DNA from 4 places in the Vibrio sp. Vb1554 genome. Region 3 is predicted to be linked to each of the others. Evidence: predicted binding sites of a transcription regulator. Region 3 holds the regulator's gene; each other region holds the start of a gene.
What was found. The regulator PurR, encoded in region 3, represses purine synthesis genes. The targets are predictions, from matches to a motif close to TNANGNAAACGTTTNCNTNA.

Region 1 (7,927 bases), on a different contig from region 3:
GTTCTATTAGATATCTTCTGCACGAATTTGGCGGTAAACCTCTGGAGTTGGTGTATATTCACCACCTACTTTGATTGCACTGCGCAGTGCTTTTGCCGCTTCTTCCCATTGCTCTTCAGTGCGAGCGTGGATGACCGCAAGAGGTTTATCACTGTCTGCGACCTCACCTAGGCGGATGAACTCGTCGAAACCAACTGCGTAGTCGATTTCATCAGTAGCAACTCGACGACCACCACCCATAGCAACCACTGCCATGCCGATAGCACGTGTATCCATTGCAGAGACAATGCCCGTTTCTGTTGCGTAAACTGGCTTGATGATTTCTGCTTTTTCTAAGTAGTTGTTGTAGTTTTCTACGAAGTCCGCAGGGCCGCCTAAGCCAGCAACCATCTTGCCGAAGCACTCAGCCGCTTTGCCGTTATCCAGCACTTCCATCAGTTTTGCGCGTGCGTCTTCTGTGTTCTCAGCAAGCTTGCCAAGTACTAACATTTCAGCACATGAAGCCATGGTCACTTCAAGTAGACGAGGGTTACGGTATTCACCTGTTAAGAAACGAACCGCTTCACGAACTTCTACTGCGTTACCCGCTGAAGACGCCAATACTTGGTTCATGTCCGTAAGAATTGCCGTAGTCTTAGTGCCAGCACCGTTTGCTACCGCAACGATTGATTTTGCTAGCTCTTCAGACGCTTCGTAAGTTGGCATAAATGCACCTGAACCCACTTTTACGTCCATCACTAGCGATTCCAGACCCGCCGCCAGTTTCTTAGAAAGGATCGACGCCGTAATCAGGGAGATATTGTCTACCGTTGCGGTAATATCACGAGTAGCGTAAACACGCTTATCCGCAGGAGCAAGGTCACCAGTTTGACCGATGATCGCCACACCAGCGTCTTTGGTTACTTGACCAAAAACATCGTTGCTCGGCGTAATGTTGTAACCAGGGATAGATTCAAGTTTATCCAGCGTACCGCCTGTATGACCAAGACCGCGGCCAGAGATCATAGGTACGAAACCGCCACACGCTGCCACCATTGGGCCAAGCATTAAAGAAGTTACGTCACCCACACCACCGGTTGAGTGTTTGTCGACAATTGGACCACCGAAGTTCATGTGGCTCCAGTCGATAACCATGCCCGAATCACGCATTGCACACGTTAAGGCGATGCGCTCATCCATGGTCATTTCATTAAAGAAAATCGTCATAGCAAACGCCGCAATCTGACCTTCAGATACCGTGTTGTTCGCTACGCCTTGAATAAAGAAGTTGATTTCGTCTGCGGTAAGTACTTCACCGTCACGTTTTTTACGAATGATTTCTTGTGGTAAATACATTAGTGCCTCCCAAGCTCTTTTGAGCCATGGTTGTAGTAGGATAGAAGAGGTTTGGTAGCACCCGTTTAGGTGCTACCGTTCAGACGTATTATTGGAATTAGTACGCTGTTGGATCAGCGACGTCGTCCGATACTTCTAATGTATTTAGTAGGTTGGTTAGCAGGCTAGACGCACCAAAACGGTAGTGACGAGCATCAACCCAGTTGTCACCTAGGATTTCGTCAGCCATTGCTAGGTATGCTGCTGCGTCTTCAGCAGTGCGCACACCACCTGCTGGTTTGAAACCAACAGTTTCTGCAACACCCATGTCGCGAATAACTTCAAGCATCATGCGAGCGTATTCTGGTGTTGCGTTTACTGGCACTTTACCAGTTGAAGTTTTAATGAAGTCAGCACCTGCTTCAATACAGATTTGAGATGCTTTCTTGATTAGTGCTTCTTCTTTTAGTTCACCTGTTTCGATGATCACTTTAAGAAGAATGTCACCACAAGCTTCTTTACATTGCTTAACTAGTTCGAAGCCTACTTTCTCATCACCCGCCATTAGCGCGCGGTAAGGAAAAACTACGTCAACTTCGTCTGCACCGTAAGCAACCGCCGCTTTTGTTTCAGCAACTGCGATTTCAATGTCGTCGTTACCATGTGGGAAGTTCGTTACTGTTGCAATACGAACCTCTGGCGTACCTTGCTCACGAAGTGTCTTCTTAGCAATAGGAATAAAGCGAGGGTAAATACAAATTGCAGCTGTGTTGCCTACTGCTGTTTTCGCGTCATGACATAGTGAGATCACTTTTGCATCAGTGTCATCGTCATTCAACGTAGTTAGGTCCATAAGTTTAAGTGCACGTAGCGCTGCTGCTTTTAAATCGCTCATTTCTATCTCCGATCAATATTCAAAAAATTCACTACTCAGCCTTACATCACGTCTTTAACTATAATCAACAAGTCGAGACAATGTGAGTAAATGGCTAAACAGTCTATTAATGAACGGACTTGGTTCCCTGAAGACTCGGCATATACAGCGAAAATTTATCATATGCCAATTGCTATCCTTGTCACCGCACAGTACCAGTTTGGCCTATGGCACAACAATCTATGATTGCGGTGTCTTTAATATCACATCACAAAGCAAAACGCCTATTAGATCTGATATTGCAGGGCAATTCATTTGCCCATCGATTATGTAATATTCATTACGTGATTAAGAATCAAGCTTAACCACTATCCTGTGATTAATACATTATAGAGTTTCACCGCAAAACTGTAGCACCAAATAGAGCGCAAACGGTTTGTATCTCAAAATTTCCTAGCCCCTATTCCATTGACTGCGTAATACCTCGACTAAGGCAAACACCCGATGAAATTTTGGAGCCCGAAAAACGAAAAATGCCCCGCAGCAATCTCTTGCTACAGGGCATGATGTAAAACGGCGTCTATATATTAAGAACCGATTCTAATTATAGTGCTGCAAGGCTTAAGCAGAAGCCTGCAATTGTCGCTGCCATAAGGTTAGACAACGTACCTGCAAGAACTGCTTTAACACCCATGCGAGCGATGTCACTACGACGGTTTGGTGCAAGGCTACCTAGACCACCAAGTAGAATCGCGATAGAAGAAAGGTTCGCGAAACCACATAGTGCGAATGAGATGATAGCTGTTGTCTTCTCAGACATTACTTCACCAGTTGCCGCGATTACTTGAGCGTTTTCACCTAGATATGGTGTGAAGTTCAAGTAAGCAACGAATTCGTTCACTACGATTTTCTGACCGATGAATGAACCAGCTGTTACAGCTTCTGCCCATGGAACACCGATTAGGAATGCTAGTGGAGAGAACGCGTAACCTAGGATTAGCTCTAGCGTTAGTTCTGGCATGCCGAACCAACCACCGATGCCACCTAGCATACCGTTGATTAGCGCGATTAGACCAACGAATGCGATTAGCATTGCACCTACGTTAAGCGCAAGTTGTAGACCAGAAGCCGCACCGCCCGCAGCTGCGTCGATTACGTTAACTGGTTTGTCGTCACCGCCGTCCATCGCTTCTTCGATACTTTCGTGAGGCTGGTCAGTCTCTGGGTGAAGGATTTTAGCGAACAGTAGACCACCTGGTGCTGCCATGAATGATGCCGCAACTAGGTACTCTAGTGGAACACCCATAGATGCGTAACCAGCTAGTACACCACCAGCAACAGAAGCTAGACCACCACACATTACCGCGAATAGCTCTGATTGAGTCATTTTTGGAACGAATGGGCGAACAACTAGAGGTGCCTCAGTTTGACCTACGAAAATGTTAGCTGCCGCTGACATTGATTCCGCACGAGAAGTGCCTAGCGCTTTTTGTAGTGCGCCACCAAGAATCTTGATAACCCATTGCATAACGCCAATGTAGTAAAGAACTGAAATCAGTGCAGAGAAGAAGATCAGTGTAGGAAGAACACGGAATGCGAAGATGAAACCGCCGCCGCCGAATACTTCGAACATCTTGTCAGAAACAAGACCACCGAACAGGAATGATGAACCATCGTTACCGTAGTTGATAACGTTAGAAACACCTGAAGAGAAACCGTTTAGTAGATCACGGCCCCAAGGTACATACAGAACAAATGCACCTAATGCGAATTGGATAGCGAATGCGCCACCCACAGTTCTAAAGTTGATAGCTTTTCGGTTGTTAGAAAATGCCACTGCAATCGCAAGAAGCACTACCATACCGATTAGGCTCATAAACAGGCTCATAGTTTATGACTTCCTTATAAGTTATTTATTGGCGTGTTACAAAATGGAGCTATAAAGCGGGGGCAATTATACTCATGCAGAATCAATTAAAGTAATGCCAGCCTCACACTTTCCTATAAGATTCATGATTGATTCAACCAGCTTTGTGAGTTAATTCACAATAAGCAGGAAAACGTTTTCGATTTCAAACCACATCTTTAGATTTTATTCACATATCGAGAAAGCAAAATTGCTATTTTTCCACAGTTGAGAGGCAATCGATTGCTTTCGGCCGTTATGCAACTCTACGAGCTCATTAAAGACGTGAATGAGTTTGGCTGGGTGATTTGACTCCCCTTGATATCCAAGTATAGGCATATCTGGTGCGTCTGTTTCGATTACTAGGTTTTCGAGTGGTAATTTTTGAATTGCGTCGCGTGTTTTCTTGGCTCTTGGGTAGGTAATCGTTCCTCCTACACCGATAAAAAAACCTAATTTGACCCACTCCATGGCTTGCTGATAACTCCCAGAAAAAGCGTGTAGCACACCACCTCTAGGGAGATTCGCCGCTTTCACCATTTGAATGAGGCGATTGTGCGCTTTTCGGCTATGTAAAATAACTGGGAGCTCGAAGCGTCTAGCCAGCTCAAATTGAACTTCAAGTATCTTTTCTTGCAACTGTGGATCAACATCAATGGCAAAATCTAAACCACACTCTCCTATTGCCACGCACTGCTGCCCTTTTTGATTTAGATAGCCTTCTAGCTCTGTAAGGTGCTGCTCAACGTTATCTTCAAGAAAATACGGATGAAAGCCGAGCGCATAATACAAATTGGCATGTTGCTCTGCCAAAGTTTGAATACGAGCCCAGTTTTGCGGACCGACGGAAGGAATCAAAATTCTTGCGACGCCTTGCGTTTGAGCAAGCTCAAGTTGATGTGCAAAGTCATCTTGAAACACATCAAAATCAAAGTGGCAGTGCGTATCAAAGAGCTTCATCTTGACGCTTTTTATCTGTATCTGCGGGCAGAAAATCAGAGGATGGTTGGGCTTCACTCTTCTCTTCAGTTTGATGGGCTGGGTCTTTTCGATATGGGACACAACTGCGTTTCTGATCGGGAGTTAGCCCCATCTCTTTACACCAGTTGTCGTAACGCTTTAGCCCACGTTTAAACCAATTCATATCTTATCCTTATATAAAAACGCCCTTGGCTAAGTTTATAGCCAAGGGCGTTTTAAAATCTAGTTTGCGTTAAGGCTTACCCTAACCGAGCAAATTAGTGCTCACGCGTCGCACGGAAATCAACGTCAGGGAAACGCTCTTTCGCCAAGTTTAAGTTAACCATTGTTGGAGCGATATACGTTAGGTTATCACCACCATCCAATGCTAAGTTCGCTTGATTCTTGCGTTGGAACTCATCCAGTTTCTTCGCATCACCACACTCAACCCAACGAGCAGTTGCAACGTTAATGCCTTCATAAATCGCTTCAACGTTATACTCAGATTTCAAACGAGCCACAACAACATCGAACTGAAGTACACCAACGGCACCAACGATCAGATCGTTGTTCTGTAGAGGACGGAATACCTGTACCGCACCTTCTTCTGATAGCTGAACCAAACCTTTGAGAAGCTGCTTCTGCTTTAATGGATCTTTCAGGCGAATACGACGGAATAGTTCCGGAGCGAAGTTCGGAATACCAGAGAACTTCAGTGATTCACCTTGCGTAAAGGTATCACCAATCTGAATAGTGCCGTGGTTGTGTAGACCAATAATGTCACCGGCGTAAGCGTGTTCTGCACGTGCACGGTCACCAGCCATAAAGGTTACTGCATCAGAGATACTCACTTGCTTGCCAAGACGAACGTGGTTCATCTTCATACCTTGCGTGTAAGTGCCCGATACAATACGCATGAATGCGATACGGTCGCGGTGTTTTGGGTCCATATTCGCTTGGATCTTAAATACGAAACCAGAGAACTTCTCTTCAGTCGCTTCAACTTCACGTTCAACCGCTTGACGAGTTTTCGGCGCTGGAGCCCATTCAGTTAGACCGTCTAGCATATGATCCACACCAAAGTTACCTAATGCAGTACCGAAGTAAACTGGCGTCAGGTCACCTGTTAGGAACATTTCCAAATCAAACTCAGGGCAAGCACCCATGACAAGCTCAAGCTCTTCTCGAACACTTTCCGCAAGGCCTGCACCAACTTTTTCATCAAGCTCTGGGTTATCGAGACCTTTGATGATTCGAACTTCTTGAATCTCATGACCGTGACCTGATTCGTATAAAATCGTTTCATCACGGTGAATGTGGTACACACCTTTAAACTCTTTACCACAGCCGATTGGCCATGTAATTGGCGCACACATCATGCCCAACTCGTTTTCTACCTCGTCCAATACTTCCATTGGATCACGAACGTCACGGTCAAGTTTGTTCATGAAGGTTACGATTGGCGTGTCACGCAGACGCGTTACTTCCATCAGCTTACGTGTACGATCCTCGACACCTTTCGCCGCATCAATAACCATCAAACACGAGTCTACTGCCGTTAACGTACGGTATGTATCTTCCGAGAAGTCTTCGTGTCCAGGCGTATCAAGTAGGTTTACCAGACAGTCATTGTAAGGGAACTGCATTACAGAAGTGGTTACCGAGATACCACGTTCTTTTTCCATTTCCATCCAGTCTGATTTTGCGTGCTGTGCGTTACCACGACCTTTAACCGTACCTGCTTTTTGGATCGCGTTTCCGAATAAAAGGACTTTTTCAGTAATGGTGGTTTTACCCGCATCTGGGTGAGAGATGATAGCAAAGGTCCTTCGCTTATTGATTTCATTAAGAAAATCTTGGTTTGCCATGTATAAATTCTTTTAGTTTGTACACGGATTTGTACACACTTTTGGAAGTACTCTCTTTTCAGTTCTTCGCTTGTCAAATCCGTCGTGTTAATCGTAATTGGCCGCTATTTTCGCTGATCTTGACTTTATAAACAATCAATGGTTATCTAATCGGTTACCATTTACTCTCAGCGTGCACCAATGCTCAGTTGTAGCTGTTTGCAATCGTTGCTTCTTCAGCTAATGAACAACTGTGGCTAAACCACAAATTCCTTCGCTACCAGAAATCGATGATAGCTTGTCGTACTACACCGATGATGGTGCAGTTGCCGTTGATCGGTATTGCAGGGTATTGCGGGTTCAAAGGTTTTAGATACTTCTGTTCACCATCAATAACCAACTGCTTAAAGGTTGCTTCTTTCGAATCATCCAAACGCGCAACAACCAATGAACCTGAAGAGTAAGGTAACTCAGGATCAACAACGATCACTGCCCCCTCAGGTATGGATTTTTTTCCGCTTGGATTTTCCATACTGTCGCCTTTTACGCGAAGTGCGAAACAACCCTCATGTGCTTTCCCAGTGACTTCACGCCACTCCTCAGCATCTTCATGGGCAAATCCCTCCGCTATTTCAGTCCAATCACCGGCCTGAACCCAGTTAATGAGAGGAATTCTTCCCTTAATATCAGGCCCGACTTCTACATTACCGACCCCCAAGCCAATCTCGCCATCACCTGTGGCGAGCCAATGAGCATTCACGCGAAGCGCCTCCGCGATCTGCATGGTGTAACGAGACCTAGCCGATTTACCAGAGCAAATCTGGCTGATCGACTGCTGTTTGATACCAATGCGACGAGCCAACTCAGACTGAGTTACCCCAGTAAGCTGCAAGGCATGGTTTAGTCGTTCGGATAAAGTTTTCATAAGCCCGCATTCTACAAATAAAACTGTAGTCTTTCAACAATTTTAACTGTTGACTTATCTACAGTTTAAACTGTAACATTCAATCTTGTAACAGTTATTAT
Region 2 (7,927 bases), on a different contig from region 3:
AACACAAATCGCTAGCAGGTCGTCGGCTTCAAAGGTGAACTCTTTGCCATCACGATCCAGTGCCTTAACGGTAACTTCTGCAGCGCGAGGCACAAGTGCGCGTGCACCTGGTACCGACAGACAGCCTTCTTCGATGCCATCTTCGCCACGCTTTTCCAGAATCTCAGGGTTGATTAGCACCATCGGCTCATCGCGAGTTTCTGAAATATCAATCACTACGATACGTTTGTGGATATCAACCTGCGTTGCAGCAAGGCCAATACCTTCTTCGTCGTACATGGTTTCAATCATGTCATCGACGATTTTTTGAATCTCAGGGGTCACCGCTTCAACAGGCTTTGCGACTGTGCGCAGGCGATCATCCGGGAATGTTAATACTTGTAATACAGACATATTCACTCGAAATATTGAACTGTGCCGAAACAGCACAAACCTTGTTGGCTCAATTCTAGACATTTTATAGCCTAAATGACAGCATCCTTGCACCAATTTCCATTCTGGTTCCTGCTTAATAGACCAAGGACGAGGGTCATGAATCGAATTTTCCGCAACGTTGCCAGTGTTACGTTGCCGTTACTTTTCTCTTTCAACGCTGTAGCAAATGTGGATGCGAACCCACTGACTGTTAAAGATGATGCGCCACAAACGTATGTAGTCGTGAAGGGCGATACGCTATGGGATATTTCGGCCATGTACTTAGATAGCCCGTGGTTGTGGCCTCGTTTATGGCAAGTAAACCCGGAAATCGATAACCCTCATTTAATTTATCCCGGAGACAAGCTGTCTTTGGTGTGGATTAACGGTCAGCCCGTGTTGAGCCTAAAACCGGTTAAGAAGCTGAGCCCGAAAGCTCGCATCACAGAAAAGAAAGCCGTACCAACCGTTGCGGAAGGTTTGGTGATGCCTTACCTTCAATCGGATCGGTTGCTAGATAAAGATTCGTTGAACAGAGCAGCAAAAGTGATGGGTAGCAGCAAAGGCAGTAAGTATCTGACTGCAGAAGATGTGCTGTATATCAATGGCAATCAGACCGCGACAGGTTGGGCTATTTACCGACCAGTAGCTACCTTTTCGCGTGACGATGTGTCCGAAGAGATTACCGCGCTGCGTTTGATTGCCAAAGGCGAGCTCGTTGAAGCTTCGAGTGATTATTCAGGTTTGAAGCTTACATCGCAAATGCAAGAAATCCTACGTAACGATATCGCGTTGCCAAATCAATCGGTTGAGAATACTGACTTCACGACTACGTTCTATCCGCTGCCGTCGCCACAAGGCAGTTCTGCAAAGTTGCTAGGTAATATCGAAGGCATTCGCTTTAGTTCAACTAACCAAGTCGTGGTGATTGATAAAGGCACGTCAGACAATCTGAAGCAAGGCAGTGTGTTTGATTTAAAAGAAGACGCGCACCCAGTTTACAAAGACGGCGATGAGTTCAAGAAAGAGTTTGGCGTGCTTGATAAGAAAATTACTTTGCCTCAAAGCAAAGTTGGTGAGTTGCTGGTCATTCGTCCTTATGAGTACTTTAGCTTGGCACTGATCACTAACAGTACTAAACCCATTAACCAAGATATTTCGGTGGTGTCACCGTTGGCGGACGAATTAACCATCGATGAATCGACGAAATAACGATGATCTCGCTGCCTGGTTAAAACTGAGTTGTTTACCAGGCATTGGCGGCGTCAAAATGAATAAGCTACTGGCAAGAGACACGCCACGTAACATCGTAAACTTCTCTCCTGAACAGCTACAACAACTTGGGTTAACAACTAAGCAAATTCAAGCTTGGGCTTCAACAGATAAAGAAGTCGATGCTTGTTTAAGCTGGCTTGAGGCTTCTACAAATCATCATATCCTGACACTGACTGACCCGCGTTATCCACCTCAACTCAAACAAATCGTTGCACCGCCACCTCTACTTTTTGTTCAAGGAAACCCTACTTGTCTCTCTCAGCCACAAATCGCGATGGTTGGCAGTCGAAATGCGAGTATTGATGGATTACAGCATGCACGTCAGTTTGCTGCAGAGTTTGTTCAGCACGATTTTATTGTCACCAGTGGTCTCGCTTTAGGCATTGATGGTCATGCGCATGATGGTGCGTTGCAAGCCGGTGGTAAGACGCTTGCGGTGCTAGGATCTGGTTTAGCAAATATTTATCCAGCACGTCATCGTAGTTTAGCGCAACGTGTTATTGAACATGGGGCTTTGGTGTCTGAGTTTCGGCCTAATGCCAAGCCGCGCCCAGAAAACTTCCCGCGTCGTAATCGTATTATTAGTGGATTATCGCTTGGTGTACTGGTCGTCGAGGCGGCGAAAAAGAGCGGCTCGTTAATTACAGCTCGTTACGCGCTTGAGCAAGGTCGAGAAGTATTTGCGCTGCCAGCGTCAATCAATGCCCCCAATGCCTGCGGTGGAAACCAGTTGATACGTCATGGCGCTTGCCTCGTAGAAAAGACGAAAGATGTCTTAGATGAAATACAGTCCTTGCTTGATTGGTCTATTAATCAGAGTACCGATTTATTTTCTACGTTAAATGATGAAGAAGAATTGCCATTTCCTCAGCTGTTAGCTAACGTAGGAAGTGAAGCTACACCGGTTGATATTCTTGCAAACAGGACCAATATACCTGTCCAAGAAGTCATGATGCAGCTCTTAGAGTTAGAACTCTCTGGGCATGTCGTTGCGGTTTCAGGTGGCTATATTCGAAAGGGGAGGGGCTAGCTATGATGATGGATATACTGATGTATCTATTCGAAACCTACATCCATAGCGATGCAGAGTTACAGGTCGAACAAGACGAGTTGGAAGAAGAGTTGCTTCGTGCAGGCTTCCAACAAAAAGATATCTACAAAGCCCTTGTCTGGTTAGAAGAGCTTGCCGCATTGCAGCAAAGTGACACCTCTTCTGCAATCTCGACTTGCATGGCTTCGTCATCAACTCGTATCTACACAGCGAAAGAGACGCAGCGTTTAGATTTGGAATGCCGAGGATTTCTATTGTTTCTCGAGCAAATCAATGTGTTAACCACAGAAACTCGCGAAATGGTGATTGACCGAGTGATGGGATTAGAAACGAGTGAGTTTGAGCTTGAAGACCTCAAATGGATCATTCTGATGGTGCTGTTTAATGTGCCTGGCAACGAAAACGCTTACACGCTAATGGAAGAGCTGTTGTACACCAAGGAACAAGGGATTCTTCACTAACCATCTGGGCAAGTTCGAGTTTAGCTAGAATAAACGCGAGTTTGTCTTTTTGTGTGTTTTTCACGAAACGGTAAGTATGAGTAGTAAAATCGACAACACCCTTTTCTCTGCCCATGAACACGCTTTGGAGCACGAGCCGTGTCCAAAATGTGGTGGTGAGCTGACTCTCAAGCACGGAAAACATGGCCCATTTCTCGGCTGTAACCATTACCCAAGCTGTGATTACATTAAACCGCTACACAGCAATGATGGTCACATCGTGAAAGAGTTGGGTGTGCCTTGTCCTGAGTGTGGCAATGAGTTGGTTCTCCGCCAAGGGCGCTACGGTATGTTCGTTGGTTGTAGCCATTACCCGGCTTGTCATCATATTGAGTCGATTAATCAACCAGAGCCAGAGGCGCAGTCACAAGAGCAACACGCTTGCCCTGAATGTGGCAAAGGACATTTGGTTGAGCGTAAAACCCGATTTGGCAAAACATTCTACGCGTGTGATAACTACCCTAAATGCAAATTTGCTGTGAACCTTGCTCCGGTCAAGGGGCGATGCGAAGAATGTGGTTTTACTTTGTTGGTGGAGAAGAAACTCGCCAGTGGTGTGAAATTGCAATGTGCCAACCGTAAGTGCCAGCACACCCAACAAGGGTAAATACATCAAAGGAATTAAAAAGGGTCGCATCGTGCGACCCTTTTTTTATTTTTTTGCTGCCAAACGTTAGTGTTGAGGCTGTTTAGCGAACGCTTGCACGGCTGGGAAAGCTATTGGGTCTAAGATGTCTGCCAGAGCGCACAACCTACGGTGCAATTCTCCTGGGTAGTCGCCACACACGTTGATGTGTCCCATCTTGCGACCTGCACGTTTCTCTTTGCCATACCAATGAAGGTGGCAACCATCCATTAATAACAATGCTTCTGGTAGTGTGTCTTCACCAAGAATATTGATCATTGAAGTTTCACGAACCAATTTCGTACTACCTAATGGTAAGCCGCACACTGCGCGCAGATGGTTTTCAAACTGACACGTTTCTGCACCTTGCTGTGTCCAGTGACCAGAGTTGTGCACGCGTGGAGCAATCTCATTCACTAAAAGTGCCCCATCGACATCAAAGAACTCAAGCGCTAATACGCCAACGTAATCTAGGCTATCTGCGACTGCCGTGAACATTTGCTTTGCTTGTTCCTGTAACCCTGGCGCATCAATCGCAGTAGAAAGACTCAATACACCGTTGGTGTGAACATTCTCTGCCAGAGGGTACACTTCCACACTGCCATCTTTGCTTCGAGCACCAACCAGTGATACTTCGCGGTTAAAAGGAACAAACTCTTCAGCAACAATCGCTTGAGTTGGTGTTGCCGCGATGCACTCTGCCATCTCAGTCCAAATGTCGTCGACTTGAGAAGCTTCTTTTAAGCGCCATTGGCCTTTACCATCGTAACCACCTAATGCACTTTTCAGAACCATTGGCATACCAACGTGTTCAATTGCGCGGTCAAAGTCTTCACGAGTTTCAATGACGTAGTATTTCGCGTTGCGCACGCCAGCATCATCAAGCAGTGCTTTTTCAATACGGCGATCACCACCTGCTTTGATGGCTTGCGTACTTGGTAGGAACTTGCCGCTCGCTTCGCAAACCTTGAGCACGTCATGTGGAATATGCTCGAACTCGGCAGTAATCACATCAACTTGCGTAATCGCATTTTCCAAGCCATGGCCAAGTACCTGTTGAGTTAAAGGGTGAACGACATCACCGCTGCTGACATCGTAAGCTGAAATTTGAATATTCAGTGGCGCACCAGCCAGAGACATCATACGAGCCAACTGACCCGCACCAAGAACCAGTACATGCATCTGATTAATCCTCTGCAGGGTTTGGATTTGCGAGAACTGTTTCCGTTTGCTCATTACGGAATGCTTCTACCTTCGCCATGATGTTTTCATCATGAGTGCCTAGGATTTGCGCTGCTAGGATACCGGCGTTTGCTGCGCCCGCTTCGCCAATCGCCAATGTACCAACCGCAATTCCCTTTGGCATCTGTACAATAGAAAGCAGTGAATCCATACCTTTCAGTGCACGAGACTGAACGGGAACCCCAAGCACTGGCAAACTAGTAAACGCCGCCGCCATACCTGGTAGGTGGGCTGCACCACCTGCGCCTGCGATGATAACTTTGATGCCGCGTTCTTTTGCGCCACTAGCGTAGTCAGCCAGTAATTGAGGAGTTCGGTGTGCTGACACGACTTTTGTTTCGTAAGGCACGCCAAATTGGTCTAGCATGTCCGCTGCTAGTTTCATGGTTGGCCAATCGGATTTAGAACCCATGATGATACCGACTTTCATCTCAAACTCCTTTAAGCTGCAAAAATTAGGTGAGCTATAAATTTGTGCGCATTATACGGGGATTTTTATCTCAAGCAAACGTTTGCGTCTTGTTGTTGGCGCTATTGATACATTTTATAAAAAAATTGCTTTAGTGTCTGAGAATGAATATTTGTACACTTAGTGAAAACAACACAGTCAAACAAATAGGAAGTAATCGGTGGATAACTTTGAACAAGTGCTCAACGCACTCAAGCAAGGCGAAGTGATTGCCTATCCAACAGAAGGGGTTTTTGGTGTCGGATGTGATCCAGATAACCCAGAAGCAATTCAAAAGCTATTAGAGCTCAAGCAGCGTCCGGTAGAAAAAGGGCTGATTCTAATCGCGGCAAGTTATGATCAGCTCTTGCCTTATATTGATGAATCTCAGTTGACTGAAGAACAATTACAGACTGTTCATGCCACTTGGCCAGGCCCATACACTTGGATCATGCCAGCGAGCGATAAAGTATCCAACTGGGTTTCAGGGCAGTTTGATTCAATTGCGGTTCGTGTGACTGATCATCCTTTGGTGCAAAAAATGTGTAATGCATTCGGAAAGCCGTTAACCTCTACCAGCGCGAATCTCTCCGGCTTACCACCGTGTATGACCACGGAAGAAGTCGAAGAGCAGTTGGGTGATAAGCTGGTCGCCACTCTTCGTGGCGAGACCAGCGGTCGTGATAAACCCAGCGAGATTCGTGACGCCAAAACTTCACAAATATTAAGACAGGGTTAACCCTGCTAGCCAGCCATCATTAGGTTTCACGTAATAGGTAATAACGTATGTCAGCGATCGATAAGCACGCCGTAAAGCAGTTCTTGATGTCACTTCAGGACTCCATTTGTCAGCAGTTAGAACAAGAAGATGGAAAGGCCGTCTTTGTCGAAGATGCATGGCAACGTGAAAAAGGAGAGCGTCTGGGTGGCGGTGGTCGCTCACGTGTTTTGCGTGATGGCCTTGTTTTCGAGCAGGGAGGCGTGAACTTCTCGCATGTGGAAGGGAAAGAAATGCCAGCATCTGCGACAGCGCATCGCCCAGAGCTAGCGGGTCGTCGTTTTGAAGCGATGGGTGTTTCTTTGGTTATTCACCCTAAAAACCCTTATGTACCGACTTCACACGCCAATGTCCGCTTCTTTATTGCAGAAAAAGATGGCGAAGACCCAATTTGGTGGTTTGGTGGTGGTTTTGACCTAACGCCGTTCTATCCATTTGAAGAAGATTGCCAATCATGGCACGACACTGCAAAACTGCTTTGTGCGCCATTTGGTGACGATGTTTACCAAGAGCATAAAGCATGGTGTGACAAATACTTCTTCCTACCACATCGTAATGAAACTCGCGGTGTTGGCGGTTTGTTCTTTGATGATCTAAACCAGTGGGAATTTGATAAGTGTTTTGCTTACATCAAAGCAGTGGGTGAAGGCTATTGCCAGGCTTACTTGCCGATCGTTTCTCGTCGTAAAGAGTTCAAGTATGGTGAGCGTGAGCGTGAATTCCAACTATATCGTCGCGGCCGTTACGTAGAGTTCAACTTAGTGTATGACCGTGGCACCTTATTTGGTTTACAAAGTGGTGGGCGTACTGAGTCGATTCTGATGTCAATGCCGCCGCTCGCTCGCTGGGAGTACTGCTACGAGCCAGAAGCGGGATCGCCAGAAGCTGAACTTTACGAGCGATACCTAACGCCCCGAGAGTGGTAAGCACGGAATCTCCTTTTCTATATAGATAGATAGTGATAGGGTCATCTGTAATCAGGTGGCCCTGTTTTCTCTATATCTAAGTAAGGAACAAAGGTAAGGAAATGACCCAGCAAATTGATCGCTATGCCGTGTTTGGTAACCCTATCGGACACAGTAAGTCGCCATTCATTCACACCTTGTTTGCCCGTCAAACCAATCAGTCTTTGGTGTACACCGCAGAAAGTGCACCTGTTGATGGCTTTATTGACGCAGCTAAGGTGTTTTTTGCTGAAGGTGGCAAGGGGTGCAACATTACCATGCCATTTAAAGAAGACGCTTATCAATTTGCTAGCCGTCTGACTGAGCGTGCTCAATTGGCGGGCGCAGTGAACACTCTCAAGAAGTTAGATGATGGTGAAATCATTGGTGACAACACCGATGGTGCAGGTCTAGTGCAAGATCTGCTTCAGCATCAGGTTGTATTGGAAGGCGCGCGAATCCTAATTATTGGCGCTGGTGGTGCAGCTCGTGGTGTTATTAAGCCACTACTCGATCAAAAGCCGACCTCTTTAACCATTACCAACCGCACCTTTAGTAAAGCACAAGAGCTCGCAGAGCTGTTTGTCTCTCACGGTCCTATCCGCGCCAAAGAGATGGCAAGTATTGATGAAGAGTATGATGTCATCATT
Region 3 (7,927 bases):
CTACCGGAAGCCCTTCAAAACCTACAGCAAGACGTAAGAATTACCATCCCTGCGTACAGCAGTATTGATAAACTCGCAGACGCAGAAGTTGTATTAGAAACAGAATTAACATCATGGCCGCATACGGAGTACCGAGTTTTGCGGCTCATGTTAGGTCAAAATCCTGTTTACCTGATTGATTGTCCGCCGTATTTCAATCGACCATCAATGTATGCGGAGAACAACCAAGCGTATACTGATAACGGCGAGCGCTTTGCGTTTTTTAGTGCAGCATGTCTCGACATGTTACCCAAGCTCGCCTTTCAACCTAATATCATACACGCGAACGATTGGCACACAGGTCTTGTTCCATTTTTGCTCAAGCACAGGTATGGCAATGATCCGTTTTTTGCTCATACTAAAAGCGTCATTTCAATTCACAATGCGGTCTTTAAAGGCGTATTTAGTTATGAAGACGTGCAGTGTTTGCCAGAGTTTCATTGTAGAAACGTTCCCGATGCTGCGGTGAGTGCAACGCATATTACGATGCTCAAAGCTGGTGTAATGAATGCAGATAAGATAAACGCGGTCAGCCCTACGTACGCAGAGGAACTCAAAACAGAGCTTGGCAGTCATGGAATGGCTTGGGAGTTTCAGCAACGCGCGCAGGACTTAGTTGGTATTTTGAACGGTTGTGATTACAGTGCTTGGAACCCGGAAACGGATACTTACTTGCCAGTTAATTACTGCGCCGACCAGCAAAGTATGTCGCAAGGGAAGAAAGCTTGTAAAAAAGCATTACAACAACGACTAAATTTGCCCGAAAAAAATGTAGCTATGTTCGGTATGGTTTGTCGATTGACCCAGCAGAAAGGCGTTCATTACTTGTTGCCTGCTTTGGCCGATTTTTTGAAGCACGATGTTCAGCTAGTTGTCGTTGGGACCGGAGACCCTATTCTTGCCGCTCAGCTACGAGAGGTTGCCGCGCAGTTTTCTAGCAAATTTGCCTTTGTAGAAGCGTATGACAATGAACTTGCGCATATCGTTGAAGCTGGTTCTGATTTCTTCTTGATGCCTTCTGAGTTTGAACCATGTGGCTTAAACCAAATCTATAGTATGGCTTATGGGACATTACCGATAGTACGCGGTGTTGGTGGCTTAAAGGACAGCGTTAGCGATTATGATGTAAACCCATCTGAAGCAACGGGGTTTGTTTTTTTCGAACCGACACCGCAGGCATTGTTGTTAACGATGCTAAGGGCACTGTTGCTCTACGCTCAAAACGAGCCTGAAGTGAATAAAGTACAGTTGCACGCGATGCAACAAGACTTTTGTTGGCAAAAGGCCGCAGAATCTTATTTGCAGCTTTACCACTCAGCGTTAGTTTGACTTAAAATTGTAACGAAAGGCACCGAATGAGGTGCCTTTATTATCTTGAGTAAGGGGAGTGTGGTAGGATGGCTTTTTACTCAATAGCACGATCTTTTTGATACTCAATATGACCCAGCCGCTACTTTTTCATAAAACCTATTTGCACCCTACTAGTCATGAGTGGGTTGTATTTGTGCACGGTGCTGGTGGTAGCTCTTCTATCTGGTTCAAGCAAATTAAAGCTTACAAGCAACACTTTAACTTATTGCTGATCGATTTAAGAGGTCATGGAAAGTCAAATCAGTTACTTAAAGAGCTCATTGCTAGCCGTTATACCTTTACGGAAGTTACCCAAGATATTTTGAAAGTATTGGACCATTTAAAGATCCAATCCGCTCATTTTGTCGGTATGTCGCTTGGTACTATTATTGTTCGAAACCTTGCTGAATTGTCATCAGAGCGCGTACGTTCGATGGTGCTCGGCGGTGCTGTCACAAGGCTTAACACTCGTTCTCAGATATTGGTGAAATTAGGTAATTTTTGTAAGCATATCCTACCGTACATGTGGCTCTACAAACTGTTCGCTTATATTGTTATGCCTCAAAGAAGCCAACGAGAATCTCGCCACCTTTTTATTCGCGAAGCCAAGAAGCTTTGCCAAAAAGAATTTAAACGTTGGTTTATTCTCGCCGCTGATGTAAATCCGTTAATGAAATATTTTAAAGATCGAGAGTTACCCATTCCGACTCTTTACTTAATGGGCGACAGGGATTACATGTTTATTAAACCTGTCAAAGAAATGGTTGCAGCACATAAGCTCAGCATTCTACGAGAAATCCCGAATTGTGGTCATGTATGCAATGTAGAGCGTCCAGAAGACTTCAATCAACACTCCATCGAGTTTATTAAACAGCAAGCTGTATGTGCTTAAAACTGAGTGCATCCACTGAATAGGAGAGCCGCTATAGCTCTCCTAGTTGATATCCACATTGCCAACATGCACCAAATTGCCCTTCGTTTATTTCATGACATTTTGGGCATTGCCAATCTTGATACTCATGCCTATCGGATTGTTTTCGATATGCTTTTACTATTTCTTCAGCTTTCATCTTTTGTGCAGTGTCAAAAAGCCACACATAAGGATCGGTATCATCACCAAACGGCAGTTCTCCTTTTAAGCCGAAAATACCTTCTCCACGAACTTCACAGTAAATTTGTTCCACTTTAAGCAGCTCACATACAATGTGTGCTTCTGCTGGGTTTTTAGCGATAAATATTTTCATCAAAATACCCACTTCACCAATTACGAGTTTTGCTGACTTGGTGTCGGCCTTACTTTATTCATAACCCATTTAGTGATGATTGGAAATAGTCCCAATAGCGCAAAAGACGCTAATACTGCGGGTGAAACAATGCCCGATAGGCTTTCAATTGTTGCTAATTGAGTACCTGCATTCAGATATACGGCTGTGCCTGGCAGCATACCTATTTGGCTAGTGAGATAAAATCTACCTACAGACATCGGCGTTAAGCCCATCAGTAAGTTGATTAGAAAGAAAGGGAATACAGGGATTAGACGCAAGGAAAATAGATAAAAAGCTCCGTCTTTTTCGACACCTTGATTAATTGCGTTGAGTTTATTTCCGAATTTGTTTTGTACCCAGTCACGCAATAAGTATCGGCTGCTCAAGAAGGCCAGTGTTGCCCCCATAGTGCTAGCGAAAGAAACCAGTAGCAAGCTTGTCCAAAAACCAAATAAGGCTGCACCAAGTAAGGTGACTACTGCCGCTCCTGGGATAGAAAAAGCGGTAATTGCAATGTAGGTAAAAAAGTAAATCGCAGCCGAGAATACAAAATTCTGATCGATGTATGTAGTTAGTGCTTCTTGTTGGGCTTTTGCATTCTCTAAGGTTAAATACTGGCCAAAGTTAATACCTAAAAAGACGATAGCCGCTAGTAGGATGAGACCTAAAATCAGTTTCTTATTCATAATTTTGATTCCAATTTGGGATATATGTAATAAGACAGTAGGAAAACCGAAAAAATTTCACAAAAAAACCGCAGATTAGACTGCGGTTTTACAAGATAGTTTTTAGGCCGACTTTTATTGGAGGCCGTTCATCAACTCATCTCGGCGAGCTTGAGGTACCACACTCCAATGAGTGCCGTTGATAGCACCTTCTAGTGCCCATAGCAACTCAATGTTGACGGTTGCAGAGTGCGTATCTCTTATCGCTTTATAGGCGTTAAGCGCACCTTCCTCTTCAAGCTTCTCTACGGATTCGATGCCGGCTTTTTTTAGCATGCGCTCGGTAGCCAGTCGTAAGTTAGGCAAATCTTTCAAACGGTTAGGCTTTGTACTTGCTTGCTGTTCTTTCTCAAGCTTTGCCTTTTTCAATGATTGATTCGCTACTTCGATTAAGCGTTCGCTTGATTCCCATAAATCGCTGGAAATAGCGTAGTACTTTGTAACGACTGGGAAGCCACGTTTTTTATAAACGTAAGGCTTTAGCCCTTGTTTCTCGAAGTCAGATGAAGTTTTTTGGTCTGCTCTGATATGAAGCTGATTGTTTACCACTAGTGCAAACATTGTTTCATCAGCGAATAGTCCGAAGCCACCAAACATTGAGCGCGACTTGATATTACCAAGTGCCTCAAATAGCTTCATAGAGTCTTTGAGTATCGGTTTATCCATGTTTTGTTATCTCGGTGTAATTAATATTACGCCACCAAAAGTCAGGTCCGAGAGAGTAGCAAACATGCGTAAAAACAATGTCATTACAGAGTAAAGTCATTGCTTACACACTTGCCATCGGTAACCCCGCTACCTTCCATATCGTAATATGGTTCAGGCCGGAGGCTTTGCGTCCCACTCTTTCGAATGGTTTGCCCTGTGCGTGACACAATGAGCATACTTCTTATATTGAATTAACATCACGGTTTAGCGTTAAAAGTGTGATTTCGGTTCAATAAAAATGATAGATTGAATGCTCTATTTTGCATATGGAAAGGTGTAAATTGGCCTTTGAAAAGTAGTTCTTAATATATATTACATTTATATAAAACAGGGAGTTAACGTTAGTCAATTGTTATTAGAGCAGTGTGAAGTATTAGAGAATGCTTAATTTTCCCAAAAAAATAAGCACCCCTATAGAGCGCTTATTTAACACGGTTAAATACAGTGAAATTTAGTTCATTTTTTTCACAGTATTTCGAATTACAAGCTCAGGTTGCATTTCGAAAATTCGTTTTTCGTGTTCTTTATCTTTGATACGCTCAAGTAGAATTTCGAATGCATTTTTACCAACACGACGCTTAGGTTGGTGGATAGTCGTTAGCGGTGGAGAGAAGTATTCCGCAAGCTCGATGTTGTCGTAGCCGATCACTGAAATATCTTCAGGAATTTTGATCCCGTTTTGTTGCAAGCGGCTCATTAGGCCTAGAGCCATTGTGTCGTTAAAACAGAATACCGCCGTCGGGCGCTTGTCCATTGCGGTAATTTTATCTGCAACTAATACGGCCGTATCACATTCAAAGTTACCTTCAAGGATCCAGTCTTCATTTACAGCTAGGTTCGCTTCGCTCATTGCGCGACGGAAACCTGCAATGCGCTCTTGGCAAGCAAGCTTTTCAAAATGACCGCTTAGACAAGCGATATCCGTATGACCATTGTCAATCAGATGTTTGGTTGCAATGTAGCCACCTTCTTCTGAGTTATCCATGATCTTGTCTGCTTGTGAGCTCTCTGGGCCCCAATCCATGACCACTTTAGGAATGTCCGCATGACGGTCAAGCATCTCTTTTAGTTCTTCGGTTAAGTCAGAACACATCACAAGGATGCCATCAACGCGCTTTTCAGCCAGCATACGAATGTAATCGCGTTGTTTTTCGTAAATCCCGCCTGTGTTACATAAAATCAGAGTATAGCCTTGGCGGTAACAGTAGCTCTCAACGCCATCAATCACTTCTGAGAAAAATAGGTTAGTTGATTGAGTTACTAACATGCCAATCGTACGAGTTGAGTTGCATTTTAGGCTGCGTGCAACGGCACTTGGCGCGTAATTCAGCTCGTCAACGGCTTTCATTACTTTTTCTTGCGTTGCTTCTGCAACGAAACGCGTTTTATTGATAACGTGCGAAACTGTCGTAGTGGAAACGCCGGCTAAGCGAGCAACGTCTTTTATCGTGGCCATAAATGGTGTCCTGTATCGAGCTACTGAAATATGTCGTATTGGATGTACCTGATGCTCTAATGGTTTCACACCTAGCAATCTAAAATTGGCGCTAAGTGTCTCGGCAGCGGTTGATCCAAGTGCGACAAAAGGGTGCGTAGCAGCATCGGTCGATGAATTTTATCTTTTTTCTATCTGATGAGAAATTGCCATCAACCTGTTAAGAAAACACAAAAACCGCTATATTTCAGCGGTTTACATATAAATCATATTTAATCGTTTGCGCTCACATTTTAGCCCTATGTGGACTGACTAGCAATGTTTTCAGCAAGAGATTTGTGTATTTGAAGTCACATTTTGACTGCTAAATAACCAAGCGTCTTTGCGCTAAGTTAAGGCAAACGAATATTATACCCAAGTTACTTACAATTGGTCACTTTCAGGCATACAGGAAGCCCGATAGGCAGGCTCCCTAAAAATAGGCGGCAATTATTCACCAAGAAGGTAGGCGCTGTCTAGTTTACAAAATGCAACTAATAGTTTCGCGACACTCGAGTAAAATCCAAATTCGTCGAATTTTTTACATTTGTCTGAAAACTGAGGTAACCAAGACATCAATTGTTGCTGGATAAAGTCGTTTTGTTTAACGAAGGCTTCTTCCATGTGTTTTTCTTGTTCAAGCTCGTTTGAGCGGATAATCATGTTCCCGAGAAAGTCGAGCTCAACGGCTAAGTGATCCGCAGGTTCCTTTAGGTTTTCGTCTACTTGAACGCCAAATTCAGCCATCAACTTTTCCATTTCCTCAGCTGGCTTGTCATTCAGTAAACCTGATTCACCAATGTACATGGATGCGTAAGGAAGAGCGCCGTATTTTTCTGTCTTCAAAAACAGTTCACAAAAGTCAGCTGCAAGCTCTAGTTGTGCATCTTCACGATCTTGTAACCGATTCAATGCATCAACTAGGCTATCAACAGCTGGTTTCAGCGACTCATTTTCACCTAAACCTGCGAGAAAACTGCGAATTTCAACACTGTGATAGGCTTCCAATTCTTTCTCTGTTAGTTCTTTTGCGAACAAGCTCGAAAACCACCAGTAAATTTCAGCGCGTTTTTCATTAAAAGCTTTCACTTCTTGCATTTTGGGCTCCTGAATGATGCTTCAAGTCATGCATCACAAAGTCAATTAGGGATATCCCCTAAGTGTAATCAATTAAAATGAATAGCAGTAACTATAATTGTTATGTTTTATGGTCAAAAATGACCGTTTATTAATAGCAATGGGCAAGCTTGTTTTGAATCAATAAAAACGCTAAATCTTGCGTTTTAATGTATCTATGACTAGAAATGTTACTAGTTATGAATAGAATACGTCTTGGATAATAAGAAGACAGAAAAGTGGTGTAAATGAGCTATCACGTATTAGTCGTAGAAGATGATGTTGTAACTCGTAGTAAGCTTGCGGGATATTTCCAAAATGAGGGCTACCAAGTCAGCGAAGCAGAGAGTGGCGCAGAAATGCGTGAAGTTTTGCAAGCGGGCGATGTAGACCTGATCATGCTGGATATTAACCTGCCTGGTGAAGACGGCCTGATGCTTACTCGTGAGTTACGTAGCCAATCGGATATTGGTATCATATTAGTAACAGGACGCACGGATAGCATTGATAAAATCGTAGGCCTAGAAATGGGTGCTGACGATTATGTGACAAAACCTTTTGAACTGAGAGAGCTGTTAGTTCGCGTTAAAAACTTGCTGTGGCGTATTTCAGCAGCGCGCAGTGGCAGCTCGAAAGCGAATGAAACCAGTGAAGAGCACATTGTGCGCTTTGGGGAGTGGACATTCGACATTCAACGTCGCGCACTTAGCCGCAACGGTGAGCCAGTAAAACTAACTAAAGCAGAGTATGAACTTTTGGTGGCATTATCGTCTTACCCTAACCAGGTGTTAAGTCGTGAGCGTATTTTGAACATGATCAGCCATCGAGTGGATGCGCCGAATGACCGCACCATTGATGTTCTTATTCGACGTATGCGCGCAAAAATGGAGTTCGATCCTAAGAACCCACAGATTTTTGTAACGGTACACGGCGAAGGCTATATGTTTGCTGGTGACTAGTTTGAACATAACTCAATCGTAAAAAGAAAAAGGAGAGCTTCGGCTCTCCTTTTTTGTGGCTTCAAGATAATACTAGTTTGCTTCAACCATTGGTGTTTGGCCGACAGTATCACGCAACCTTTGCCAAATACTGCCCAAGTACTCATGCCAATAAAGCTCTGTTTGTTCTAAGTAACGCGCTTTAGGTGAGTATTTATCCCAAGGTTGACTGATTTCGCTAATAGCTAAGAAGTTGGTCGGAGCTGGGATTGGTTTAATGCCTGCTGCGTTGAACTCATACAATGCACGGCT
Region 4 (7,927 bases), on a different contig from region 3:
TTTCCGTAAAGAGACTATGTCGGCACTTCAGATCCTCGATCAAGGCCATATTGAGCTAGAGAACTTTAAAGGCTCATGGGCTGGTGCGATGGGTCAATGCCAGTTTATGCCAAGCTCTTTCCTTCGTTTTGCTGCTGACGGCAACGGTGATGGTAAAAAAGACATATGGCAATCTGAAGCGGACGTGTTTGCATCAACCGCTAACTATTTGAGCAAGTCTGGTTGGGATGATAAATATACTTGGGGTCGCCAAGTTAAGGTTCCTAAAAATATTGATCGCAGCCTAGAAGGGCGCACGGCTGAAAAAGGCAAATACCTTCAAGAGTGGAGCCAATTAGGTATCACAAAATATGACGGTAGCCCGTTGCCAAAACTGGATGAAGACATCAAAGCATGGTTGATCATGCCGGACGACGAGAATGGTCGTACGTATCTGGTTTACAATAACTACAACGTATTGATGAAGTGGAACCGCTCTTACTACTTCGCACTTGCTGTGAGTCACTTGGCTGACCGCATTAAATACTGATCTGCCATCAAACAATTTGGCATTCAGTCTTCAATACAAGGGCTCTTCGGAGCCCTTTGTTTTTTCTATAACCAAATCGAGGTAAAGCGTGTTATCTGAACGTGCCGCACAAATGGTGATTTTCTCCGCTCTTCTTAAACACAAAAGCTTCACAGCTGCTGCAAAGAGCTTAGGCGTGTCGGTGTCTCATGTGAGTAAACAGTTGAGTCAGTTAGAAGCGTCTCTTGGTATCAAGCTTGTTCAACGCACTACGCGAAGCTTTACGCCGACTGAGGCAGGGAAAACCTTTTTTCATCACTGTGAGCAAGTGGTACAAGCGGTGAGCAGCGCCACATTAGAGATGGAAACCCAGCGGGATGAAGTAGCAGGTTTGGTACGTCTTGGGTTGTCGCAATCATTTGGTACCTTACACATTATTCCAGCGATTCAAGAGTTACGCGAACTGTATCCTCAACTTCAAGTGGAAGTACATCTGTTTGACTATAAGGTCGATATGTTAGCCGAAGGGCTCGATTTATGGGTAACCAACAACGAGCATTTGCCTGAAGGTTACATTGCGCAGCGTTTGACGGATTGCCAGTTTGTTGTTGCGGCATCGCCAGATTACTTATTGAAACATGACACGCCAGCAGAACCGGATGACCTATCTGCTCACAACTGCCTCATATACAGAAGCTGGGAGCGTGACTATACGGGGTGGGCGTTTACCAAAGATCAGCAAGAATTGAACGTAAAAGTCTCGGGTAACTATTCAGTGGATCTGGCAGAAGCCGTTCGGGATGCGGCTATTGCAGGTTGGGGTATTGCCTACCTTGCCACTTACTTGCTGGGGGATGAGTTTAGAACGGGTAAGTTAATACAGCTGTTACCTGACTGGAAAGCCAGCCAGTCGATGCCGTTTTATGCGGTATACCCAAGCCGGCAGCATATGCCAAAAAAAATATCCGCAGTGATTAACTTTATCAAACAGAAGATCGGCAACCCTTGTCATTGGGACCAACGTTTGGCGCCTTACATCTCTATTCCTAAATAACAGGATCAATGACGTTTTAGAACGACACATAAGGTGATTCACTTCACAAAAATTTTTCCTGAACCAGAAACATATTTTCCATATGGAAATAATTAAAATAAGCAAACGTTTATCTTTAATAAATTCAATTTGTTATTTTGTTGGTCAGTTATTGGTCGCTTAAACTTTTCACACTGTTAACATCCTCAACTTGCAGCATTTTGAGTCCGCTATACAATCCGGTGCCTTCCATATCCCCCTTCTGTCGGATTCATTTTATGAACTCAATTATTGGTATCGTAGCCATACTATTCCTAGCATGGCTACTTTCTACAAATAGAAAAAATATAAAGCTGAGAACAGTGTCGTTTGCGTTTGCTTTGCAGGTACTGTTTGCGTTGTTGGTTTTATATGTACCAGCAGGACGAGATGCGCTGAATTCAGTGAGCAGTGTTGTGTCGAATTTGATCAACTATGGTCAAGAGGGCATTGCGTTTTTATTCGGTAATTTGGCGACAGGGGGCTTCACCTTTGCGATCAATGTTCTGGGTATCATCGTTTTCTTCTCCTCTCTTATCTCAGGTCTTTATCACATTGGTGTGATGCCAAAAATCATTAACTTTATCGGTGGTGGTATTCAAAAGCTGCTAGGTATCGGTCGTGCTGAGTCTTTGTCTGCTACGGCGAATATCTTTGTTGGCACCATTGAAGCACCATTAATGGTAAAGCCTTACCTAAAACACATGACTGACTCGCAGTTCTTTGCAGTTATGACAGGTGGTTTAGCGTCAGTTGCTGGCGGAACGTTGGTTGGTTACGCATCACTGGGTGTCGATCTCAACTATCTTATTGCTGCTGCATTTATGTCAGCACCTGCCGGCTTGTTGATGGCAAAAATTTTAATGCCAGAAGATACGGATAAAGCAGCAGATATCGACATTAGCCAAGTTGAAATTCCACGTGCAACCAACGTAGTAGAAGCATTAGCCGATGGTGCCATGGCGGGTGTACGCATTGCTGTATCGGTCGGTGGTACGTTACTGGCGTTTATTAGTGTCATTGCAATGCTAAACGGCATGTTAGGCTGGATAGGTGATCTGATTGGGACACCATTAAGTTTTGAGCTCATCCTAGGTTTTGTGTTTGCGCCAGTCGCTTGGTTGTTGGGTATACCATGGCAAGAAGCAACCACAGCAGGCTCGCTGATTGGTAACAAGATTGTGGTGAATGAGTTCGTCGCTTTCATCCAGCTTGCAGAAGTGAAGTCTCAACTTAGTGAACACTCACAAGCAATCGTGACGTTTGCTTTGTGTGGCTTTGCAAATATCTCAAGCATGGCGATGCTGATTGGTGGGTTGGGCTCTTTGGTACCAGAAAAGCGTGCATTTGTTTCTAAGCATGGTTTCCGTGCGATTATCGCTGGTGTCATGGCGAACTTAATGAGCGCTTCTATTGCGGGCGTGATTTTAAGTCTGTAATTGAAATAGATATCAACAATTAGCAAAAAGGCTCCTTGCGGAGCCTTTTTCGTATCTGAAATTTACGTTATTTGTCTGTGTGGAACTGTTCGCAAGCGAGCATCGTGTTCTCAATTAAACTTGCGACGGTCATTGGGCCAACGCCACCAGGAACAGGAGTAATAAAGCTCGCACTTTCACGTGCTTTGTCGTATTCCACGTCGCCAACTAGTTTGCCTGAATCAAGACGGTTAATACCGACATCGACCACCACTGCGCCTTTTTTAATCCACTCACCAGGGATGAAGTTAGGCTTACCAACCGCAACCACGACAACGTCAGCTTGACGCACATGACTCTCTAGGTCTTTGGTAAAACGGTGACATGTTGTTGTTGTGCAGCCCGCAAGCAGCAGCTCAAGTGTCATTGGACGACCAACAATGTTTGATGCGCCAACCACAACCGCATGTTTACCACGTAGCTCAATGTTGTAACGGTCGAGTAGGGTAATGATGCCCTTTGGCGTGCAAGAGCGAAGCTTTGGAATACGTTGCGCAAGACGGCCAACGTTATAAGGGTGGAAGCCATCCACGTCCTTCTCTGGGTGAATGCGCTCTAAAACATGTGTTGTGTCTATGCCCGCAGGAAGGGGTAATTGCACTAGAATGCCGTCAATTTCATCATCGTTGTTTAATTCATCAATCAGAGCTAGTAACTCTTCTTCTGAGCTAGACGCAGGAAGGTCAAAAGACTTAGAAACAAACCCAACTTCTTCACATGCACGGCGTTTGCTACCGACATAAACCTGAGAAGCAGGATCTTCACCAACTAGAACCACTGCTAAACCAGGAGCACGTAGCCCAGCTTCAACACGTGCTTTAACACGTGCAGCCACTTCGGATCGAACAGTTTGGGAAATGAGAGTTCCGTCTATATTTTGAGCAGTCATGACTTTCCTTATAAATTAAGAAGGCAGATTATCTGCGGCGCATTGTCGCAGAATTTCTTATCAACATCCATACGCAAACGTTTGCTTTGTGGTGTTTTTGAACATTAAGCGTTTTAATGGACTTTTTTTAGGCATTCAGATCAGAATGTTATGAAAACCCGTTGATTTACCCGTTTGAACTCGTATAATCCTGTCCCTGTAGCGCGCCCTTAGCTCAGCTGGATAGAGCACGTCCCTTCTAAGGATGTGGTCGTAGGTTCGAATCCTACAGGGCGTGCCATTTATTTTGGGGGTTAGCAGGTTAGTACTTGCTAACCCCTTTTTCATTTCTGGTATTTCTAGTCAAGTTACTAGTCAAGTAAGCGTGTAGCTAAACGAAATCGGATGTAATCCTTTTTACAGACGGTCACTTAACACACTGTAGTTTCTAATGCTTGTGTTTAGCCGTGACTCGCTTACGGACGAATGTTAACAAGCATAATTGAGAGTGGCTGAGCGAGCCGTGAGTTTGATGGAACGTTTTAGAGAGGCGGGGTGGATGGTTGCCCAGTTCATACTAGAGCTGTATTACTAGGCTTGGATGAGAATGTTGTGTAAGTGACATTTATGCCCCATAACTTAGTTTATTGCTTCTTGGAGGCTGTCCATGAATATGCTTTATAGGCGAATTGAGTTGTTCGCCCCTTCCCACAGCTCTTCATGTTTGTACGTAAAGTCTGTGTTTTTATAGATCTCGGATTCAAGTGTTAGTACGGCATTGCGCCTGCACTTTCTTCTATCCAAGCTTCGATTGTTTCTCTTTTCCAGCCTACGATTTTCGGGCTTATAGCGGTTGGTTTCGGTAGTTGCCCAGATTTTCTCCAGCGCCATATTGTCACTTTGCTGATACCAAGGTAGTCAGCTAGATCATTGATTCGAATAAATTCTTTGTTTTTCATTTAGTCTCTCGTCGTTTAGTTATTGTCGTTATGGAGAGTCAGATATAGATGACTCCTTTTCGGTGGTTAGCCGAAGTTTTCTTAAGAATTCAAATGAGTTTTTGAACCCCTTGCTAGTGTTGTAATGATCCATGATTTCAATCAGTTACTCAATTCACCACTACTTATATTTGGTTGAACTTTAGCCATTTGATGTTATTTTTTAACTTAGTTGAATCATTTCTTTGCAAGCTAGTGCCCGCGCATCCAGTGAAATTTTCACTTTCTTAGGCTCACCTTGGAAATCACCTTCTGGCCACACATACCCTAATGACTTAATTAACGACTTGAAGAGCTTAGTAGCAGAATGCTGCGTACAATAATCTTTCCATTTGATGTCTGGTAGTAAGTGCTCATACGTCTTCTGATTCTCGTAGATTTCGATGGCGATAGACTTCACTTGAGGACGCGTTAATATGAGAGTTTCGTTTTCACCTTTGTACTTTGGATTCTGTAAAACTTGTGATTTGATGAATTTTGCTGGTTCTACGAGGTGCTTGTTTAGGTTTGCGCCACTAGGATTCCAAATTTGTTTGAATAAAGCCTTGTTCCGAAATACCTCATCAAAAAGAATATCTTCTTTAGTTATCTTCTCGAGTTGGTAGTCGCGCATAATCTCGAATTTCTTGAGCATTGCCAGTTCTTCAAACCCGACTTGGTTGCTCATGATTAGCCTGTCTGCCTCGGCTCTTGTTATGACGCGTGCGGCCAAAATAGCCTTAATTCGTGCTTTGAGATCCCTAGCCTTTAATAGGTTGAATTTAAATAGACCTTCTTCAAGTTCTTCTTTGCTCGATTGCTGTACTTGGACATTCAAACCAAGCCGCTTTAGATTCCACATCATGCTAAGGGGTTGATTTGCATTGAATAGTTTTTTCTTCTCTTCAAACTCATTACGAAGGATGTCGCGGTCGGAGTCAGTGTTACAAGGAAGAGTAGGGACATAATTGAAATATTCATTTTGAGTCAAGTAAAACGTAATATTTTTACTTGCACGGAAACGCCTTGAGAAATTCACCAATTCATCAATCCCCAGCACTAGGTCACTGACAACGTTAACATTGTCTGTATATTCAGCTTCACATGAGTAGCCAGAAGCCAGGCACGGTGATGCCATAATCATGTTGTACTTGGTGCACTCTTCTGACGGTGATGTCAGGAAATTCGATTGAGCTTTCATGTTTTTATTGCTGCCAGTGAGTACTAACACCTTGTTTTTTAATGCAACCTTTTCACAAGCTTGCCCACTCTTATCCGTCAACCCCATGTCTATCATTGTCATGCGCATTGACTTTAGAGAGTCGAAAAGGATGACATTCTCATCTTTGAGCTTGTTAGATGTGTTGCTAAAAGCGGCAAACTTATTTGCGATAGTTACGTTGATGTTGGCGTATGGGTTTTGCATCGAACGGATGACTAGGACACTATTACGATTCTTACGCAACCATCGTAAAGTGGTATCTGTAACATCTGCGTCTGCGACAACGACCTTAGGAGCCTGCTGGATAGCTAGAGTCAGAACGTCAAATACTTCGTCACGCATTGTGTCGTTATGCCCACAGACATTCGTCATAACTTTTTCGAATTCATCAATAATGAGTATGTCGCAATTGATGATGACTGAAGCCAGATGATCTTTATAGACACTGTTAACGACAACACCCAGTGATGCTGCGTTTTCTATCTCAAATAATGAGGAATTTTTGTAATTTTCTGCTCCAACAGATTCACACAGCTGTTTTACTAGAGGAATGAGGTACGAGAGATAGACTACCTTTTTGTCTTTATTGGCCGACCTTATCAGCGGCTGCAATCCGTGTTTTGTTTTCCCTGAGCCAGTCTGGCCTAGCAATACCGTTGTATCATATTGATTGTCTTCAATGAGGTAGCTGATATTGTCGAACGACTCAACGTCAACTAACTGGTCAAATTCAGTCACTTTCGTCGCATCACTAAGCATCGATTCATAATTGGCTTTTGTTTTCTTTAAGGCTTTGAGTAGCTTCTGATAGCTATTCGAACCAGCATCTAGGTAGTGAGATAGGCAAGATTCTGAAGTCTCGAAATGGAGTGGAATTTTTTGAATCAGACTCTTAGATATGGAGTTTGCGAGCTGAGTGCTTTCGAAAATTTTGTAGCCTTCTAGTAGTGTTTGGACGGTGCTGAGCCTGTCAAAATGGATTCCCGTTGCCAAATCAAATATAGGCAAACGACCTTCTTCGGCGTTCTGTGCGAGTACTTTCTCTGAAAGGTCAGGGTGCTTCGTAGAATCGATTACTATTTCAACGTCACGAATATTGGCTTGTTTGTAAGACTTTGCTATCTCAAAAATATTGTTACTTCCATACATCGGAGCAACGATCCTTCGGTCAGGATTCTCATAATTAATACCATTAGAGATGAGAATGGAGACTTTATGTTTTTGGAGGTTTTTGATTCCGATGTGTTCACTAGTTGTTGATTTATTTAGAATTTTCATGGTGTAATTTATTATTTTTGTGGTTTTTGGGTAAAGTTTGTCTGACGCCAGATACACGATGACTCAGTATCTGAACGCTAGATCAAGAAGATTGAATGTTTGTCGAACTAAGTCTGCTATGTAAGCAGAGCTGCGCCACTCAAATCGTTGAACCAGTTTGAGGGGGCATTGGGTAGAAGCAAGTCATCTCGAAACCAGCCAAGCCATAACTTAGTTTTGAGATAGTCCATGTCGTTGGGTAGAAGACGCTGGCAACCAGCCGCGAGCCAAGCTTTCGACTTGACGATAATGTGCTCCATAAGAGAGGAGTATTCTCTGGTTGCGTGGGTAGGGTAGATCCTAAAATCGATTAAAAATTGGTGAGCTCTGGAGACTCTTTCAAGGTTTCGCATGATTACATTTCGTTTATTTGAGTAAATCATAATCACCTGAAATATGGCCGTCAATTCGCTATTACTTATAAAATCAATGAATTAGGAAATTATTTTTGGATTCAGTGTGTAATCAACCATTTATCTGATGAA

Region 1: a site for PurR is predicted at 4,241-4,260, ahead of R8N28_RS16770 (NupC/NupG family nucleoside CNT transporter). Genes of this name have one in related genera too.
Region 2: a site for PurR is predicted at 5,608-5,627, ahead of purE (5-(carboxyamino)imidazole ribonucleotide mutase). Genes of this name have one in related genera too.
Region 4: a site for PurR is predicted at 1,660-1,679, ahead of R8N28_RS10720 (NupC/NupG family nucleoside CNT transporter). Genes of this name have one in related genera too.

What each region holds. Positions count from the first base shown of each region.
Region 1 covers NZ_JAWPOJ010000021.1:8,035-15,961, forward strand. The annotation lists gene deoA (thymidine phosphorylase) at 7-1,335, opposite strand; gene deoC (deoxyribose-phosphate aldolase) at 1,433-2,209, opposite strand; gene R8N28_RS16765 (hypothetical protein) at 2,300-2,434, shown strand; gene R8N28_RS16770 (NupC/NupG family nucleoside CNT transporter) at 2,793-4,076, opposite strand; gene R8N28_RS16775 (TatD family hydrolase) at 4,281-5,054, opposite strand; gene R8N28_RS16780 (DUF5363 family protein) at 5,041-5,238, opposite strand; gene prfC (peptide chain release factor 3) at 5,333-6,922, opposite strand; gene R8N28_RS16790 (LexA family protein) at 7,179-7,826, opposite strand.
Region 2 covers NZ_JAWPOJ010000022.1:72,571-80,497, forward strand. The annotation lists gene def (peptide deformylase) at 1-393, opposite strand, end outside; gene R8N28_RS17505 (LysM peptidoglycan-binding domain-containing protein) at 532-1,626, shown strand; gene dprA (DNA-processing protein DprA) at 1,610-2,719, shown strand; gene R8N28_RS17515 (DUF494 family protein) at 2,722-3,201, shown strand; gene R8N28_RS17520 (type I DNA topoisomerase) at 3,278-3,847, shown strand; gene R8N28_RS17525 (5-(carboxyamino)imidazole ribonucleotide synthase) at 3,914-5,047, opposite strand; gene purE (5-(carboxyamino)imidazole ribonucleotide mutase) at 5,052-5,537, opposite strand; gene R8N28_RS17535 (L-threonylcarbamoyladenylate synthase) at 5,737-6,294, shown strand; gene hemF (oxygen-dependent coproporphyrinogen oxidase) at 6,342-7,259, shown strand; gene aroE (shikimate dehydrogenase) at 7,361-7,927, shown strand, end outside.
Region 3 covers NZ_JAWPOJ010000012.1:13,048-20,974, forward strand. The annotation lists gene glgA (glycogen synthase GlgA) at 1-1,368, shown strand, start outside; gene R8N28_RS11995 (alpha/beta fold hydrolase) at 1,478-2,281, shown strand; gene R8N28_RS12000 (DUF2007 domain-containing protein) at 2,313-2,633, opposite strand; gene R8N28_RS12005 (TVP38/TMEM64 family protein) at 2,654-3,340, opposite strand; gene R8N28_RS12010 (TfoX/Sxy family DNA transformation protein) at 3,455-4,045, opposite strand; cyclic di-GMP riboswitch class I at 4,162-4,251, opposite strand; gene purR (HTH-type transcriptional repressor PurR) at 4,539-5,543, opposite strand; gene torD (molecular chaperone TorD) at 6,012-6,659, opposite strand; gene torR (two-component system response regulator TorR) at 6,926-7,636, shown strand; gene elyC (envelope biogenesis factor ElyC) at 7,709-7,927, opposite strand, start outside.
Region 4 covers NZ_JAWPOJ010000010.1:86,566-94,492, forward strand. The annotation lists gene R8N28_RS10710 (lytic transglycosylase domain-containing protein) at 1-529, shown strand, start outside; gene R8N28_RS10715 (LysR family transcriptional regulator) at 618-1,562, shown strand; gene R8N28_RS10720 (NupC/NupG family nucleoside CNT transporter) at 1,820-3,019, shown strand; gene folD (bifunctional methylenetetrahydrofolate dehydrogenase/methenyltetrahydrofolate cyclohydrolase FolD) at 3,087-3,947, opposite strand; tRNA gene R8N28_RS10730 (tRNA-Arg) at 4,151-4,227, shown strand; gene R8N28_RS10735 (helix-turn-helix transcriptional regulator) at 4,694-4,885, opposite strand; gene R8N28_RS10740 (hypothetical protein) at 5,088-7,274, opposite strand; gene R8N28_RS10745 (hypothetical protein) at 7,520-7,702, opposite strand.